4 regions of the Streptomyces sp. NPDC049915 genome follow, and region 3 is predicted to be linked to each of the others. Evidence: riboswitches for the same ligand, from Rfam matches in the RefSeq annotation. Region 3 holds a riboswitch; each other region holds the start of a gene.
The links. Region 3 has a riboswitch for cyclic di-AMP ahead of AB0J12_RS07710 (transglycosylase family protein). Riboswitches for the same ligand answer to the same signal wherever they lie in the genome.

Region 1 (4,255 bases), on a different contig from region 3:
GCGAGGGCACCGTGACCCACGCCTTCAGCGCACGCCGCACGTCGGACCAGGCGGTGCGGCCGGCGGCGAGGAGTGGGTTAAGCGAGGGCTGGGCGAGCAGCGCGGCATAGGGGGAGCCGAGCGCCATCGCCGCCGCGCCCGCGTCGAGCACGTGGTCGCCGAGCCGGACACCGACCCGCCGCTCGGCCGGAGAACCGGCCGGCGAGAAGACGCCGTACGGAAGGTTGTGCGCACCGAAGGGGTCGCCCTCGGAGACGTCGAAGGGGGGCATGCGGTGCCGCCTCGCTTTCGTGCACGTCGGACACGGCACCAGGGCCGTGCGATCCAGGTGGTCGCGGCACACGTTACGGCTGAGGCGGCTGTCTTGGGCAGTGTCTGAAGAGTCCGCAGTGTCCGTCATGTCCTTGTCGGGTGCCAATTCCGGCTCAGTGTCCTTGCGGGGAACCCGGACGGAGGGCATCCGTTCCGTCGGGGGACACGTGGGGGACCCGTGGCCTGCAGGGCCGCAAGCCTGCCGTTCCGGGCCGACCGTGAAATACCGCCCCTGATCGTGAAGTTCGGTCACTACCCACTGCACCACGGCGGTGCCGGGGCGATCCGCGGTCTGGGGCGTCCGGGCGTGCCCATGGACGCGATCACCGAGGACTCGTGCACCCCGGCCGCCGCCTCCCGTTATCCGCGGCGCGCGTTCGTGTGGCCGACGACGGGCGCGGAGGAGGCGGGACACCTGGTCGAAGGGCTGCTGCGGACCGGGCGCCGGACCGGACGGCCGACCGTGCTGATTGTGACCGGCGAGCATGCACGGGCTGCACGAGCTGTGCGCGGAACACGGCGTCCCCGGCCCGGCGGCCGCGTTCCCGCGGTCGTACGACGACAGCGTGGCCTGCGCACCGGAGGCGTCGGATCGGGCGGTGAACGGGTGACCTGCGGGGTCCGTATTCTCTGATCATGGCCGCACCCCTCGCATATGCCCTCATCGCCACTGACCTGGACGGAACGCTGCTGCGCGGCGACGACACGCTCTCCGACCGGTCCCGGGCCGCGCTCGCACGGGTGGCGGACGCCGGTGCCCTGCACCTGGTGGTGACGGGCCGCCCGGCGCCCCGGGTGCGGCCGCTGCTGGAGGACCTCGGCTGCACGGGGCTCGCGGTGTGCGGCCAGGGCGCGCAGGTGTACGACGCGGGGGCCGGCCGTCTGCTGTGGTCGGTGACCCTCGACCGGGAGCTGGCCGAGACCGCGCTCGGCAAGATCGAGGCCGAGGTGGGAGAGGTGTACGCCGCCGTCGACCAGGACGGCGTGGACGGGCTGACGCTGATCGAGCCCGGCTACCGGATGCCGCACCCGACGCTGCCGGCGGTGCGGGTCGGGCGGCGCGACGATCTGTGGGGCGAGCCGATCAGCAAGGTGCTGCTGCGCCATCCCGAGCTGTCCGACGACGAGCTGGCGGCGACGGCGCGCGCGGTGGTCGGTTCGCTGGCGATGGTCACCATGTCGGGGCCGGGGACCGTGGAGCTGCAGCCGTGCGGTGTCACCAAGGCGACGGGGCTCGCGCGGGCGGCCGACCATCTCGGGTTGAGCGCCGGGGGGGCCCTCGCGTTCGGGGACATGCCCAACGACATCCCGATGTTCGCCTGGGCCGCCCGCGGGGTGGCCATGGCCAACGCCCATCCGGAGCTGAAGGCCGTGGCCGACGAGGTCACCTTGTCGAACGAGGACGACGGCATCGCCGTCGTCCTCGAACGACTCTTCGGGTGAGGCAGTGGCTCAGTACGCGCTGAACACGTTGTCGATCGAGCCGTAGCGGGCGGCCGCGTAGTTGCAGGCCGCGGTGATGTTGGCGATCGGGTCGTACGGGTCCATGGAGGTGCCGGACACGTGGTAGGCGAGGAACGTCGGGTCGATCACCTGGAGCAGGCCCTTGGACGGGGTACCGGCGGCCGCGTTGGAGTCCCACAGGTTGATGGCGGCGGGGTTGCCCGAGGACTCGCGGATGATGTTGCGGTAGATCCCGTCGTAGGTGCCCGGGATGCCGCGCTGGGACATGATGTCCAGCGACTGGCGGATCCAGCCGTCGAGGGTGTTCGGGTAGACCGAGTTGGCGGCCGTGATCACGGTGGCGCTGGTGGCCGGGGTGGCCGCGGAGGCGCTGGTCGCGCCGAAGAGCGGCAGCGCGAGGGCGGCGGCACCGGTGCCGGCGACGGCGAGGGTGCGGACGAGGCGGGACGTGCGGGTGCGGCGGTGCTGACCGGCAGCAGGCATGGCGAACTTCCTCTCCGGCGCCTACGAGGTGAGCTGTCGGGTTCGGGCTGGAGATGCCCGGCCGGCCGCGGATGCGGCACGGCTTCACCCCGAGCCGGTCCGGGGCGTCGTCGGGGCGACGACGTCCGGTTCGGCGACTTACCTGGGTCCCCCGCTCCTGCCGTACACGGATGAGTTGGTCCGATGGTGGATGCCGGACGGCGGCAGGATTAGGCGTCCATCCGACAGGCCGGGAAGTTATGCGAGAGCACATGCCGGGAACAAGTACTGGTTTCACCTATCGCCCTGGTTGACCTTGGTCGGGCTGTTTGGGGTGCTTGATCCTTTGCGATCGCCAAGCCTCAACTCGCTTGTGGGGACTGGCGAAATGCGGGGCAGACGCATCGGGGGCCGGTGAGGGGCGCGCGTGACCCAATTCACTGGTGTCACAGCTGCAACACATTTGCCGCCAACGTGACTAAGGCGAATCGGCTGATTAATTACGGCAAAACGGGCAGTCGGGTCGTGTTGTGACGCGGTGGGGCGGGGTGGTTCACGGAGGGTGGGGGGTGGTCTTCGCGACGCGAGCATGGTTGATATCGGTACTTTTCAACTGATCAGATGTGATCGATAAACATATCGGGCGTGATCCGATACCGCCTGGCCTGTAACCGTGGGCGCTATCGGTGATCGAAACGTGACCGGATACGCTGACTTGAGTGATGGCAGCGACCTATCGACAAACCGTGTAATCGCCTACCGGCACCAGCAGACAGGAGACCCCTCGTGACCGTCGTCGGGCCGTTCGGGCTTAGCGTGCGGGACCAGGCTCTCGAGGCCGATGTCCAGGCCGGATTGGCGGCTGTCGAGGAAGGGCTGCTCGAGGCCACCAAGAGCGAGGTTCCCTTCATCACGGAGGCCGCGCAGCACCTGGTGCGGGCGGGCGGGAAGCGGTTCCGGCCGCTGCTCGTGATGCTGGCGGCGCAGTTCGGCGACCCGTATGCGCCGGGCGTCGTCCCGTCGGCGGTCGTGGTCGAGCTGACCCACCTGGCGACGCTGTACCACGACGACGTCATGGACGAGGCCGCCGTACGGCGTGGCGTGCCCAGCGCGAACACCCGGTGGGGTAACTCGGTCGCCGTACTGACCGGCGACTTTCTCTTCGCGCGGGCCTCGCAGATCCTCGCCGACCTCGGGCCCGAGGCGGTGCGGGTGCAGGCACTGGCGTTCGAGCGGCTGGTCACCGGGCAGATCCTGGAGACCGCGGGGCCGCAGGACGGGCGCGACCCGGTCGACCACTACCTCGAGGTGCTCGGCGGCAAGACGGGCTCGCTGGTGGCGGTGTCGTGCCGGTTCGGCGCGATGATGTCCGGCGCCGACGAGACGGTCGTGGACGTGCTGACCCAGTACGGGGAGCGGCTGGGCGTCGCCTTCCAGCTGGCCGACGACGTGCTCGACATCGCCTCCGACTCGCACGAGTCCGGCAAGACGCCGGGAACGGATCTTCGCGAGGGCATCCCGACGCTGCCGGTGCTGCGGCTGCGGGAGCGGGCCGAGCGCCTGGGACTGCCGGAGGACCGGGCGCTGTGCGAGCTGCTGGACTCCGATCTGAGCGACGACGCGCGACACGCGGAGGCGCTGACCGCGCTGCGGGCGCACCCCGCGCTGGAGCAGGCGCGGCGCGACACGGTCCGGTACGCCGAGGAGGCGCGGGCGGCGCTGGCGCCGCTGCGGGAGTGCGGCGCCAAGGCGGCGCTGATGGAGCTGTGCGACGCGGTGGTGCACCGGGCGGGCTGACGGAAGCACCGGGCCGGCCGACGGAATCCGTCCGGACCGTTCCCTCTTCTGCGGGCGACGGCCCCACCCCTGGGTGGAGCCCGAACCCCCGCCCCGTAGCTCCCCAGGTCCCCACCTCCCCTAGGGGTAGGGGGACCTGACCCCCCGCCACGTCATACCCCAGAAGTACATGCAGTTGCGTCCACGGAGTGACGCTTCCCGGCGGCCGATTTGGTCTCAT
Region 2 (4,255 bases), on a different contig from region 3:
CGGCGGGCCGGGCCGGGTGGGTGAGCCGCGTGGGCGCCGCAGGCTTTGCCTCTGAGGCAACAAATTTGCCGCATAGGCAAGCCTGCGGCTGAATGGGGACATGAGTTCCTCCGAGTCCCCTGCGGAACCGGCCGGCGGCCTGCCCGCGGTGGCCCCGCAGCTGCGGTCCCTGCGCCGCCGCGCCGGCCTCACCCTGGAGGCCGCCGCCCGCGCCGCCGGACTCTCCCCGGCCCATCTGTCCCGCCTGGAGACCGGGCAGCGCCAGCCCTCGCTGCCGATGCTGCTCGCGCTGGCCCGTATCTACGGTACGACCGTCTCGGAGCTGCTCGGCGAGAGCGTCGCCGAGCGGGACGCCGTGGTGCGCGGCTCCGACATGGAGCCGACGGCGGCCGGCGGCTGGACGTACCGGCAGGCCGGCGCGCCGGGCCGCGGCATGCAGGCCCTGCGGGTGCAGGTGCCCTACGGCGCGCAGGGCGACATCGTGCGCGTACACCCCGGCGAGGAGTGGCTGTACGTCCTGACCGGTCGGCTCAGGCTGCGCCTGGGGGACACCACCCACCGGCTCGGCCCGGGGGACAGCGCGCACTTCGACTCGCTGACCCCGCACCGGATCGCCGCCGATGACCCCGCCGGTCTGGAGCTGCTGTTCGTCCACACCCTGCTGCAGAGCCCCACGGCCACGCTGTGCCTGGGGCCCGCCCACCCTGGAGAGGCACGATGAGCAACTTCGAGGAGAAGTTCCCCCGGACCCTGTGGATCCGGCTCATCATCTACATCGCCGTCGGCCATGTCCTGGCCGGCTTCGTCTGGCTGCTGTTCGAGCTGGGCGCCCGGCAGTAGGCCCCTCGGCGGGCACGGCGGGCACCGGCCGGCCGCGCGGTCGCTTCCGCGGCTCAGTCGAGCAGGCGTGCCCGCAGCCGCTCCCGGGTCTCGGGGGTGAGCCGCAGTCCCTGCTCCAGGTAGGCGTCGACGCCGCCCCAGGTCTCCTCGATGGTCTCCAGCGCCGCCGTGAGGTACTCGGCGCGCGCGTCGAAGAGCGGGCTGAGCAGTTCCATCACCTCGGGCGTGTAGGCCGACTCGGCCGAGCCGCTGCGGCGCACCTTGTAGCGGCGGTGCTTCTCGTTGGACTTCAGGTAGTCCTCGACGATGGCGTCCTGCTCCACGCCCAGGGCGAGCAGGGTGACCGCTATCGACAGGCCCGCGCGGTCCTTGCCCGCGGCGCAGTGCATCAGGGCCGGGACGTTGTCCTCGGCGAGCGCGTGCAGCACCCGGGAGTGCTCGGCGGTGCGCTCCTTGATGATCGTGCGGTAGGAGGCGATCATCCGGTTTGCTCCCTTGCCGTCGGCGAGGATGCCGCGCAGCTGCTCGAGATCACCGTCGCGCACCATCTTCCAGAACTCGGCGCCGTCCGCCGGGTCCGACAGCGGCAGATTGACGTTGCGCACGCCCGGCAGCTCGACGTCCGGCCCCTCCAGCTTCTGGTCGGCCGCGTTGCGGAAGTCGAAGATCGTGTGCAGCCCCAGGGTGGAGAGGTACGCCGCGTCCCCGGGCGTCGCGTGGGCGAGGTGGCCGCTGCGGAAGAGCACGCCGTGCCGCACCCGCCGACCGTCGATCGTGGGGAGTCCGCCCACGTCTCGGAAGTTGCGCACTCCGGCCAGCTCGGGTTCGGTCGACGGCACCTGCTGCGTCACGAAGGGCTCCTCCCGCTCGTACCCGCCGACGCGGCTCGAATGGCCGACGGGCTGCCCTTCGACGATACGACATGGATTCCCGGGGCAACCGGTTGCACCGGCCTCCCGACCGAGGCGTACGGATAGGCCGGTTATCCCTCGGCGTCGCATTTGAGCTTTCTGCCCGAATTGGCCTTTTGTTTCCAACTCGCGTGGAAATAGGGGTCACTAGAAGGCGAGCGCGTGAGGAGCGTCATAACCGTGACCGTCCGTCGTATGGCATGTCCACGTAATGGCGGTGGATTTGCTGGTGAATTGACGAGCTGGCAGCAGATCGAATTCACGCAGTGTGACGGCGGATTCCCTCATTGGATCACGATAAACGCCCGTTCATGCAACCTCCTGCTTGTCCCTGTGCGTCCTACTCGCTTACGTTCCCACCGAATCCGGACGGACGCCGAATCCTGCCGCCGTCCGGCGCACCGCACCCACCCACCCGACGCACGGCAGGAGCGGGGGACCCACAGGTACGACCGCCTGTTCCGGTTCCCGGAACGGCTATGGGGTGAAGCCGCACCCGGCGGCCGGGCATCTCCAGCCCGAACCCGACAGCTCACCTCGCAGGCGCCGGAGAGGAAAAGCGCCATGCCCGCAAAGGGTAAGCACCGTCGTCCGAAGACCCTGCGTTTCGCCCGCACTCTCGCCGTCGCCGGCACCGGTGGCGCCGCGCTCGCGCTGCCGCTCATGGGCGCCGCCGGAGCGCACGCCGTTACGCCGCAGACCGCCGCCCAGTCGGTGTCCGGCAAGGCCGTCCAGAGCCTGCCGTCCGTCGAGAAGAAGGCGACGCGGTCCGGCGCGCGCCTCTACACCGTCAAGTCCGGCGACTACCTGTCGAAGATCGCCGACGAGCAGCACGTCGCCGGCGGCTGGAAGAAGCTGTACGAGGACAACCGTGAGGTCGTCGGCAGTGACCCGTCGCTCATCCACCCCGGTCTGAAGCTGACCCTCGGCAAGAAGGCCGCCGTGGCGCACAAGGCCGCCCCGTCGCACAAGAGCGAGGTGCCCTCGCACAAGCCCGCCAAGCCCGCGAAGGCCGCCGAGCCCGCCCGGTCGACGAGCACCGCCGCCGGCTTCACCCTCCCGGTCAGCGGCGCCACCATAGGCACCGCCTACCACACCGCCGGCAGCATGTGGTCCAGCGGCTACCACACCGGCGTCGACTTCGTCGTCCCGACCGGCACCACCGTCAAGGCCGTCGGCGCGGGCACCGTCGTCTCCGCCGGCTGGGGCGGCGCCTACGGCAACCAGGTCGTCATCAAGCTGAACGACGGCTACTACGCCCAGTACGCCCACCTGTCCCAGCTCTCCGTCTCGGCCGGCCAGACCGTGACCGCGGGCCAGCAGCTCGGCCTGTCCGGCGCGACCGGCAACGTGACCGGCCCGCACCTGCACTTCGAGATCCGCACCACGCCGGACTACGGCTCCGACGTGGACCCGGTCGCCTACCTGCGCGCCCACGGCGTCACCGTCGGCTGACCCCGCGCCGCCCCGGCGGCCACCCGTCTGACACGCCACCAAGGCCGGCCCCGATCCACGGGTGTCCGGCCCTCGGTGTGTCCGGCCTTCGGTGTGTCCGGACCGGCCGGGGTTTTCCGGTCGGAGCGCTTATTCCCGACACGGCCGGACATGTGGAGTGGCTTATCTCACCGCCCGTCAACCCTTGCCTACGGTCGCGTAAGTCACATTCGAGGGTGAATCATGGACTGCTGTGGCAGACGATTCGAAGAGTGACAGCAGAGCAGTGATCGGGTCGTACGTGGCGGTGGGGGACAGCTTCACCGAGGGCGTCGGTGATCCCGGCCCCGACGGGCAGTTCGTGGGCTGGGCCGACCGTTTCGCCGTACTCCTCGCCGACCGGCGTCCCGAAGGCGACTTCACCTACACGAACCTCGCAGTACGCGGCAGGCTCCTCGACCAGATCGTGGCGGAGCAGGTCCCGCGGGCCGTCGAACTCGCCCCCGACCTCGTGTCGTTCTGCGCCGGCGGCAACGACATCATCCGGCCCGGCACCGACCCCGACGAGGTCGCCGAGCGGTTCGAGAGGGCGGTCGCGCAGCTCGCCGCGGCGGCCGGCACGGTCATGGTGACGACCGGCTTCGACACCCGGGGCGTCCCGCTGCTCAAGCATCTGCGCGGCAAGATCGCCACCTACAACGGGCACGTCCGGGCCATCGCCGACCGCTACGGCTGCCCGGTACTCGACCTGTGGTCGCTGAAGTCCGTGCAGGACCGCCGCGCCTGGGACGACGACCGGCTGCACCTGTCGCCCGAGGGGCACACGCGCGTGGCGCTGCGGGCCGGCCAGGCGCTCGGCCTGAGGATCCCGGCCGACCCCGAGCAGCCCTGGCCGCCGCTGCCGCCGCGCGGCACGCTCGAGGTCCGGCGCGACGACGTGCACTGGGCGCGCGAGTACCTGGTGCCGTGGATCGGCCGGCGGCTGCGCGGCGAGTCCTCCGGCGACCATGTGACCGCCAAGGGCACGCTGTCACCGGACGACATCAAGATGCGGATCGCGGCCGTCGCCT
Region 3 (4,255 bases):
ACGCACCTGCTGAACATCGACCCGCCGGACCACACCCGGCTGCGGCGCCTGGTCAGCAAGGCGTTCACGCCCCGCCGGGTCGCGGAGTTCGCGCCGCGCGTGCAGGAGCTCACCGACCACCTCATCGACCAGTTCGCGCACAAGGGATCCGCCGACCTCATCCACGAGTTCGCCTTCCCGCTGCCCATCTACGCCATCTGCGACCTGCTCGGCGTCCCCCGTGAGGACCAGGACGACTTCCGGGACTGGGCCGGGATGATGATCCGGCACGGGGGAGGGCCGCGGGGCGGGGTCGCCCGGTCGGTGAAGAAGATGCGCGGCTACCTCGCCGAGCTGATCCACAGGAAGCGGCAGGCCCTGCCCGCCGAAGCCGCCCCCGGCGAAGATCTGATCTCCGGCCTGATCCGCGCCTCGGACCACGGCGAGCACCTCACCGAGAACGAGGCCGCGGCGATGGCGTTCATCCTGCTGTTCGCCGGTTTCGAGACGACCGTCAACCTCATCGGCAACGGCACCTACGCCCTGCTCACCCACCCCGAGCAGCGGCACCGGCTGCAGGACTCCCTCGCCCGGGGCGAACGCGCGCTGCTGGAGACCGGCGTGGAGGAACTCCTGCGCTTCGACGGCCCGGTGGAGCTGGCGACCTGGCGGTTCGCCACCGAGCCGCTGAGCATCGGCGGGCAGGCCATCGCCCCCGGTGACCCCGTCCTCGTCGTCCTGGCCGCCGCCGACCGCGATCCGGAGCGCTTCCCCGGGCCGGACGTGCTGGACCTCGCCCGGCGTGACAACCAGCACCTCGGCTACGGCCACGGCATCCACTACTGCCTGGGCGCCCCGCTGGCCCGCCTGGAGGGCCAGGCCGCCCTCGCCACCCTGCTCACCCGGCTGCCCGACCTCCAACTGGGCGCGGAACCGGCCGACTTGCGCTGGCGTGGCGGTCTCATCATGCGGGGGCTGCGGCAATTGCCCGTGGTGTTCACGCCCGAGGGCACACAGGAAAATGACACCTCTTCAACTTTGTGATCTTCACGTGATCTGCGCGGCATGAACTTGTGACTGACGATCGTCTGCCGATACGTTCACTCGTCAGCGCGACGCCATTGACTCAAGGCGCCGCGCCGGTCACTGCTGTCTCGCGAAAGGTCACCGCATGCTCCCCGGGAACGGTCGACACCGTCGCCCCCGTCAGGCTCCGGCACTCCTCGTCGCGGCCGGAGTGACCGGCTCCGCCATCGCCATCCCGCTGCTCGGCGCGGCGAGCGCCCACGCGGCCGACGGCACGACGTGGGACAAGGTGGCCGAGTGCGAGAGCGGCGGCCGCTGGAGCGACAACCCCGGAATCGGGCTGTACGGCGGCCTGCACCTGTCGCAGGAGGACTGGGAGGGCCACGGCGGCCTGGAGTACGCGGCCCGCCCCGACCTCGCCAGCCGCTCGCAGCAGATAGCCGTCGCCGAGAAGGTCCTCGCCGACCAGGGCGTCGGCCACTGGACGCTGTGCGGGCTGACGTCGGGCCTGTCCGCCGACACCTCCGCACCCGACGTCGACACGGGCGTACCGGGCGACACGTCGGGCGGCGGCTCGGCCTCCGCCGGCGCTACCGCCGGATCGGACTCCTCCGGCTCGGACTCCTCCGGCTCCAGCGGGTCCACCGGTTCGCCCGACTCCTCCGGTTCGGCCGGTACCTCCGGATCCACCGATACCTCCGGATCATCCGGAACCTCCGGTTCGGTGGACTCGCCCGGCTTGCCCGACTCCTCCGGTACGCCCTCCGGTACGGCGGCCGGTGCTCCCTCCGCGGGCAGCCCCGCGCAGCCCTCTGACGGCCTGTCGTCCACCACCCCGTCCGCGGGCGGTGCCGGCAAGGCCGGTGCGTCCGGAAGTGCGGAGCCCGGCACCTCGCAGCCGTCCGACAGTGCCTCCACCGGTGCCGCAAACGGCGACGATCCGGACAACCTGCGTCAGATCGTCGGGGATTCGGGGCTCGTCGACACCGGCGCCCTCGACGGCGGTGGCCGCCACCGCGGCGTCAGCGCACAGGAGGACGCGACCGAAGCGAGCGCGGCGCCCGCCTCGGGCCGGCACGCCTCGCGCTACACCGTGCGCGACGGGGACAGCCTCACGTCCATCGCCGACTCCCTTGGCGTCGCGGGCGGGTGGCGCGCTCTGTACGCGGAGAACCAGGACGCGATCGGTGCCGACCCGAGCCACATCGTGCCCGGTCAGACACTGCTTGTCGGTGGCGAAACGGGCGAAAAGTAGCGGGAGTTGACGCCCCGTTTCGAGACTAATGTCCGCTTTGGTGAAAGTGTGGGATGAGTCTCAGAAGCCGTGATCGTCTTTGAAATTCGGCCGATCGCCTGTCTACGGTCATGACCGCTCGCCACCGCGAGCCCCGGCCGGCCGCAACGCCGAATCCTGCCAGCGGCCGCACGGGAACAGTCGTCGCTTAACGCGCCGCAGGCAGGAGCGGGGGACCCAAGGTAAGTGCCGTGCCCGGCAGTTGAGCCGGAGCGGCTAGGGGTGAAGCCACACCTCCTCCAGGGGAGGGGTGGCCGGGCAACTCAACCGGCCCGAACCCGACAGCTCACCTCGCAGGCGTCGGTGAGGGGATCCACCATGCTGTTTTCCGGCAAGGGCAAGCACCGTCGTCCCTCCAAGGCCACCCGCGCCATCGCGATCGCCGGTGTCACCGGTGCCGCCGTCGCCGCTCCGCTGATGGCGGCCGGCAACGCCTCCGCCGCCACCACCTCCGAGTGGGACGCGGTCGCCCAGTGCGAGTCCGGCGGCAACTGGTCCATCAACACCGGCAACGGTTACTACGGCGGCCTGCAGTTCTCCGCCTCCACCTGGGCCGCGTACGGCGGTACCGCCTACGCCCCGCAGGCCAACCAGGCCAGCAAGGCGCAGCAGATCCAGGTCGCCGAGAAGGTCCTCGCCTCCCAGGGCAAGGGCGCCTGGCCGGTCTGCGGCACGGGCCTGTCGAGCACCCCCAACGAAGGCGGCGCCTCCTCGAGCTCCTCCCAGAGCAGCGGCTCGTCCTCCCAGGGCGCCACCACGACGCGCTCCACCGAGCAGCAGAGCGCCTCCCGCTCCAGCGAGCGCCCGGCGCAGTCGCAGAAGAAGCAGAGCTCGAAGACCGTCACCACCCCGACCGGCAAGAAGGTCAAGAAGGGCGACGGCGAGTACAAGGTCGTCAAGGGCGACACCCTCAGCTCCATCGCCGAGAAGCACAAGGTCGCCGGCGGCTGGAAGAAGCTGTTCGACCTGAACAAGGACATCGTCCAGGACGCCGACCTGATCTACCCGGGCCAGCAGCTGCACCTGAAGTAAGCGGCAGCCGGCAGACCAAGGGCCGCTCCCCGTCCCCACGGGCTCCCCGCCCCGGTGCGTGTTCCCCCGTACGCACCGGGGCGGGGTTTTGTCTGCCGCTGGTTCGCCGGATATTCAGCCAGAACGCCACCCCCCTTTGTTCCGACGGTGAACAATGGGTACGGTCTGTCTGTCCACGGGCCGGGCGGTCGGCTGGCCGATGGCCCCGGGGCGGTTAGGCTCTAGTCGCAAGGCTCACCAGCCCCGCACTTTCAGCGTCACATCCACGAAGGAGATGCTCGTGCCGTCCATCGACGTCGTCGTAGCCCGGGAAATCCTGGACTCCCGAGGCAACCCCACGGTCGAGGTCGAGGTCGGCCTCGACGACGGCAGCACCGGGCGTGCCGCCGTTCCGTCCGGCGCCTCGACGGGCGCCTTCGAGGCCATCGAGCTGCGTGACGGCGACGCCAGCCGTTACCAGGGCAAGGGTGTCGAGAAGGCCGTGCTGGCCGTCATCGAGCAGATCGGCCCGGAGCTGGTCGGCTACGACGCCACCGAGCAGCGTCTGATCGACCAGGCCATGTTCGACCTGGACGCCACCGACAACAAGGGCTCGCTGGGCGCCAACGCCATCCTCGGCGTCTCCCTCGCCGTCGCCCACGCCGCCTCCGAGGCCAGCGACCTGCCGCTGTTCCGCTACCTGGGCGGCCCGAACGCGCACCTGCTGCCGGTGCCGATGATGAACATCCTGAACGGCGGCTCGCACGCCGACTCCAACGTGGACATCCAGGAGTTCATGATCGCCCCGATCGGCGCGGAGTCCTTCTCCGAGGCCCTGCGCTGGGGCGCCGAGGTCTACCACACCCTGAAGAAGGTCCTGAAGTCCAAGGGCCTGGCCACCGGCCTCGGCGACGAGGGCGGCTTCGCCCCGAACCTCGGCTCCAA
Region 4 (4,255 bases), on a different contig from region 3:
TCCACCGCGCCGACGGCCGCCCGGGTCACCGCGCGGGCGTAGGCGGGTGTCTGCAGCAGCCCCGGCACGACCGAGGTCTCCAGCGTGCGCATCGCGCTGGCCTGCGACTCCAGACTGATGAAGTCGCGGTACGTGGGGGGCAGCACCCCGCGGTAGGCATGCCACCAGTGCTCCCGGCCGCCGATCTGGGAGCCCGCCAGCACCAGCAGCAGGTCACGCAGTTCGTCGTCGTCGACGCCGTACGCGTCCAGCAGTAAGCGCACGTCGGACGGTTTCGCGCCACTCGAGCCGGTCTCGATCCGGCTGACTTTCGACTGGTGCCAGCCCACCAGCCGGGCCGCCTCCCCGCTGGTGAGTCCCGCCCGGGCGCGCAGCGCGCGTAATTCGGCGCCCAGCTTCCGGCGGCGCACCGCGGGACCATGCTGCATGCGCCCCTCCTTACTCCGTCCGAGCCGCCCGGACACGGTCCGCCGTGGCAGAGTTCACCGCTTCGAGCGACAGATATATGCATAACTTGGTGGATCGCCTCCGTGAGCGGTGCGGTGATGGCACTCTGGCGGCGAAGCACCAGTCCGGGACCGTACTCGAACCACCGGCTCCGTGCCGGACTGCGGTCCCGTGGGAAAGGGACGACGTCGCCATGGCAGACCACCTGGAAGCATCCATCACTCTGCCGAGCGATCCCGCCTCGGTGTCCGCGGCCCGCGGCTTCGTGGCCGGCACCCTGGCGGAATGGGGTCTGCCGTCGGACGCGGAGCTGGCGGACAGCATCCGGTTGATCGTCTCCGAACTGGCCACGAACTCCGTTCAGCACACGTTCGGGCAATCCCCGACGTTCACCGTGGACGTCGTCCTCGACCGCGACGAACTGCTGCGGATCGGCGTCACCGACAGTCACCCCCGCTTCCCCAAGCGGCTGCCTGCGGCCGTCCAGCAGGACAACGGCCGCGGCATGGTCATCATCCGCTGGCTGGCCGCCGAGTGCGGCGGCAGACTCCGCGTCCGCCCCACCCGCGAGGGCGGCAAGACGGTCGCCATCGAACTGCCCTGGGCGCTTCCCCCCGAGCCGGTCCCCTCACCGGGCCAGGCGGAACCGAAGCCACATCCCTGCTGAGCCGACGGCACGTCACATCGGCCCTGGGAACCCCGCCCCGCCGGGCGGCTGTCGTCGACGTCCGGCGGGGCGGCAGGAACGCGCTGAGCACGGCTGGGAGCCGCTGCCGGCCCTCCTCGGCTGAGCCACGGCGCGCCGGCGGACGGCACGACCGAGGAGGGCCGGCCGGTCAGCTCACCCGGCCGTACCAGACACTCCTGGTCCAGATCTTCTGCAGGCGCACCACGTCACCCGTCTTCGGGGCGTGCCAGATCTTGTTCTTCCCGGCGTAGATGCCGACGTGGTAGACGTTCGACCCCGAGTGGAAGAACACCAGGTCTCCGGCCTTGCGGCTGCGGGCCGGGATGTGGCGCGTCCTGTTGTACTGCTGGGCGGCCGTCCGCGGCAGCTTCTTGCCGGCCTTCTTGAACGAGTACAGCGTGAGTCCCGAGCAGTCGAACCGCCGCGGCCCGGTGGCGCCCCACTGGTACGGCGCGCCCTTCTTGGACGCGGCGATCTGCAGCGCCTTGGTCGCCGGCGTCGCGGCGGCGGCCTCCGAGGCGAGGCCCGGGACCACGATCGAGCTGCCCATCGCGGCGATGGTCAGGGCGGAAGCCGTACCGGCCCGGGCCATGAGCGACGGGACACGATTGAGCGCAGTCATGCGCAACCCTTCGTCAGCCGCCTGTGAAGGATGACCTGTCGGATTCGGGCTGGCGAAGTAGCCCGGCCGCTGACGCGGCTTCACCCCAAGGGCAGCTCGGCCCGGTCGTGGCATGACCGTTCCGGCGACCCGTCGTGCTTGGGTCCTCCACTCCTGCCGATCCACTCCTGTCGACCGGTCATCCGGGCGGCGGCAGGACTCGGCGTCCGCCCGGATCGCCCCGCCGTTGTGGCGGGGGCTTGTCGTCAGTCAGGGATCTTGGCCCACAACTGTCCGAAAATCCCAACGGAACCGGGTATTTGTGGTGTTCCTCACCACTCACCCGTTCGGGTGGACACGCCTGTGTTCGATGGGGAGTCCACTCGTCCTGCGAGCCCCGGACCAGCGGCGGAACCCTTCATTCCGCCCTCTCGTCCCGCCTGTTGCGCAACTCGGACCCCCCGAAAAAAAGGCGTGCGGATAGGCCGATAGTGGGTACGTCGTTCGGTCCGTTTGAACTCAGCTCGGGGCTTGCTCAACTCCCGTCCCGCGGTGGCACGGTGCGCTGGTGCGTCAGCGTCAGCACGGCGCGCTGCGCCACGGCCTTGCCGACGAGCGCCCGCGCGGCCCGCAGCACCCGGTAGGTGTCGCCGGGGCAGGCCGAATTGATCCGCCGGGCAGGTCGACGACCTCCAGGTAACGGTCGGTCAACTCACCCTCGGCTGGGGTGAGGGCGGGCAGCGGCGGAAGGCCGGGACCGGGGAGCGACTCGAGGATCTGCGGGAGGCGGAGGGTCCGCGCAGGAGCAGATGGTCAGTCCGTCTCGGCAGTGCGCCCACTGACCCGGCGGTCCTCGTCGGGTATGGGGACGGTCTGCCGCCGGTCATGTGATCATCAAAGGCTGGTTAACGTCGTTGAAACTCCGACGGGCTAGCCTCCCGACCCACGCCACCAGGGGCTTTTCTGCCCGCAATTGAGCGCGGTCGGGAAATTTGTCTGTGTGTTACACCTGTCCCGTCGCGGTGGCTGCGGCAGCCGGACCCCGCACGGTCCGGAGCAAGGACTGTGAGGTGGGACGTGCAACTGACCCCGCACGAGCAGGAGAGACTGCTCATCCATGTGGCGGCCGATGTGGCCGACAAGCGCCGGGCCCGCGGCCTCAAGCTCAACCACCCCGAAGCGGTCGCCCTCATCACCTCCCACATCCTCGAGGGCGCCCGGGACGGCCGCACCGTCGCCGAGCTGATGGCCACCGGACGCAAGCTGCTCACCCGGGACGACGTCATGGAAGGCGTCGCCGAGATGATCCACGACGTGCAGGTCGAGGCCACCTTCCCGGACGGGACCAAGCTCGTCACCGTCCACGAGCCGATCATCTGACGGGGGACCCGCCATGATTCCCGGAGAGTTCCTCTTCGCCGAGGACCCCGTCGTGTGCAACGAAGGGCTCGAGGTCACCCGGCTGACCGTCCTCAACGCGGCAGACCGGCCCGTCCAGGTCGGCTCCCACTACCACTTCGCCGAGGCCAACCCCGGCCTGGAGTTCGACCGTGCCGCCGCCCACGGCAAGCGGCTGAACGTCGCCGCCGGCACCGCCGTGCGCTTCGAGCCGGGTCTGCCGGCCGACGTCGAACTCGTCCCCCTCGCCGGTGCCCGCGTGGTGTCCGGCCTGCGCGGCCAGGTCGGAGGTGCCCTCGATGCCTGAGATCTCCCGCGGCGCCTACGCCGACCTGTTCGGCCCGACCACCGGCGACCGCATCCGGCTCGCCGACACCGACCTGCTGATCGAGATCGAGGAGGACCGCTCCGGCGGCCCCGGACGCTCCGGCGACGAGGCCGTCTTCGGCGGCGGCAAGGTCATCCGCGAGTCCATGGGCCAGTCCCGGGCGACCCGCGCGGACGGCACCCCCGACACCGTGATCACCGGCGTCGTCATCGTCGACCACTGGGGCGTGATCAAGGCCGACGTCGGCATCCGCGACGGCCGCGTCACCGGCATCGGCAAGGCCGGCAACCCCGACACCATGGACGGCGTCCACCCCGACCTGGTACTCGGCCCCGAGACCGAGGTCATCGCGGGCAACGGGCGCATCCTGACCGCCGGCGCCATCGACGCGCACGTGCACTTCATCTGCCCCCAGGTCGCCGACGAGGCCCTCGCCTCCGGCATCACCACCCTCGTCGGCGGTGGCACCGGACCCGCCGAGGGCTCCAAGGCGACCACCGTCACGCCCGGACCCTGGCACCTCGCCCGCATGTTCGAGGCGATGGAGGCCTACCCCGTCAACGTCGGCTTCCTCGGCAAGGGCAACACCGTCTCGCACGAGGCGATGCTGTCCCAGATCCGCGGCGGCGCCGCGGGCCTGAAGATCCACGAGGACTGGGGCGCGACCCCGGCCGTCATCGACGCCGCGCTGACCGTGGCGGACATGACCGGCGTGCAGGTCGCCATCCACACCGACACCCTCAACGAGGCCGGTTTCGTCGGCGACACGCTCGCCGCGATCGCCGGGCGCGGC

Region 1: it holds a riboswitch for cyclic di-AMP, as region 3 does, so the genes downstream of both, AB0J12_RS31430 (transglycosylase SLT domain-containing protein) here and AB0J12_RS07710 (transglycosylase family protein) in region 3, are expected to answer to the same signal.
Region 2: it holds a riboswitch for cyclic di-AMP, as region 3 does, so the genes downstream of both, AB0J12_RS11615 (peptidoglycan DD-metalloendopeptidase family protein) here and AB0J12_RS07710 (transglycosylase family protein) in region 3, are expected to answer to the same signal.
Region 4: it holds a riboswitch for cyclic di-AMP, as region 3 does, so the genes downstream of both, AB0J12_RS19720 (C40 family peptidase) here and AB0J12_RS07710 (transglycosylase family protein) in region 3, are expected to answer to the same signal.

The regions. Positions count from the first base shown of each region.
Region 1 is NZ_JBFAMH010000025.1:38,982-43,236, reverse strand. Features, by position in the region: gene fahA (fumarylacetoacetase) at 1-271, opposite strand, end outside; partial or broken gene AB0J12_RS31440 (ATP-grasp domain-containing protein) at 512-881, shown strand; gene AB0J12_RS31435 (HAD family hydrolase) at 949-1,755, shown strand; gene AB0J12_RS31430 (transglycosylase SLT domain-containing protein) at 1,765-2,259, opposite strand; cyclic di-AMP (ydaO/yuaA leader) riboswitch at 2,265-2,447, opposite strand; gene AB0J12_RS31425 (polyprenyl synthetase family protein) at 3,025-4,035, shown strand.
Region 2 is NZ_JBFAMH010000005.1:389,785-394,039, reverse strand. Features, by position in the region: gene AB0J12_RS11630 (XRE family transcriptional regulator) at 101-721, shown strand; gene AB0J12_RS11625 (DUF6126 family protein) at 718-840, shown strand; gene AB0J12_RS11620 (tyrosine-protein phosphatase) at 894-1,691, opposite strand; cyclic di-AMP (ydaO/yuaA leader) riboswitch at 2,157-2,310, shown strand; gene AB0J12_RS11615 (peptidoglycan DD-metalloendopeptidase family protein) at 2,316-3,206, shown strand; gene AB0J12_RS11610 (SGNH/GDSL hydrolase family protein) at 3,472-4,255, shown strand, end outside.
Region 3 is NZ_JBFAMH010000004.1:82,904-87,158, reverse strand. Features, by position in the region: gene AB0J12_RS07720 (cytochrome P450) at 1-1,023, shown strand, start outside; gene AB0J12_RS07715 (transglycosylase family protein) at 1,151-2,260, shown strand; cyclic di-AMP (ydaO/yuaA leader) riboswitch at 2,444-2,614, shown strand; gene AB0J12_RS07710 (transglycosylase family protein) at 2,618-3,331, shown strand; gene eno (phosphopyruvate hydratase) at 3,612-4,255, shown strand, end outside.
Region 4 is NZ_JBFAMH010000010.1:194,108-198,362, reverse strand. Features, by position in the region: gene AB0J12_RS19730 (helix-turn-helix transcriptional regulator) at 1-428, opposite strand, end outside; gene AB0J12_RS19725 (ATP-binding protein) at 641-1,114, shown strand; gene AB0J12_RS19720 (C40 family peptidase) at 1,284-1,757, opposite strand; cyclic di-AMP (ydaO/yuaA leader) riboswitch at 1,761-1,972, opposite strand; partial or broken gene AB0J12_RS19715 (hypothetical protein) at 2,299-2,513, opposite strand; gene AB0J12_RS19710 (urease subunit gamma) at 2,814-3,116, shown strand; gene AB0J12_RS19705 (urease subunit beta) at 3,130-3,441, shown strand; gene AB0J12_RS19700 (urease subunit alpha) at 3,434-4,255, shown strand, end outside.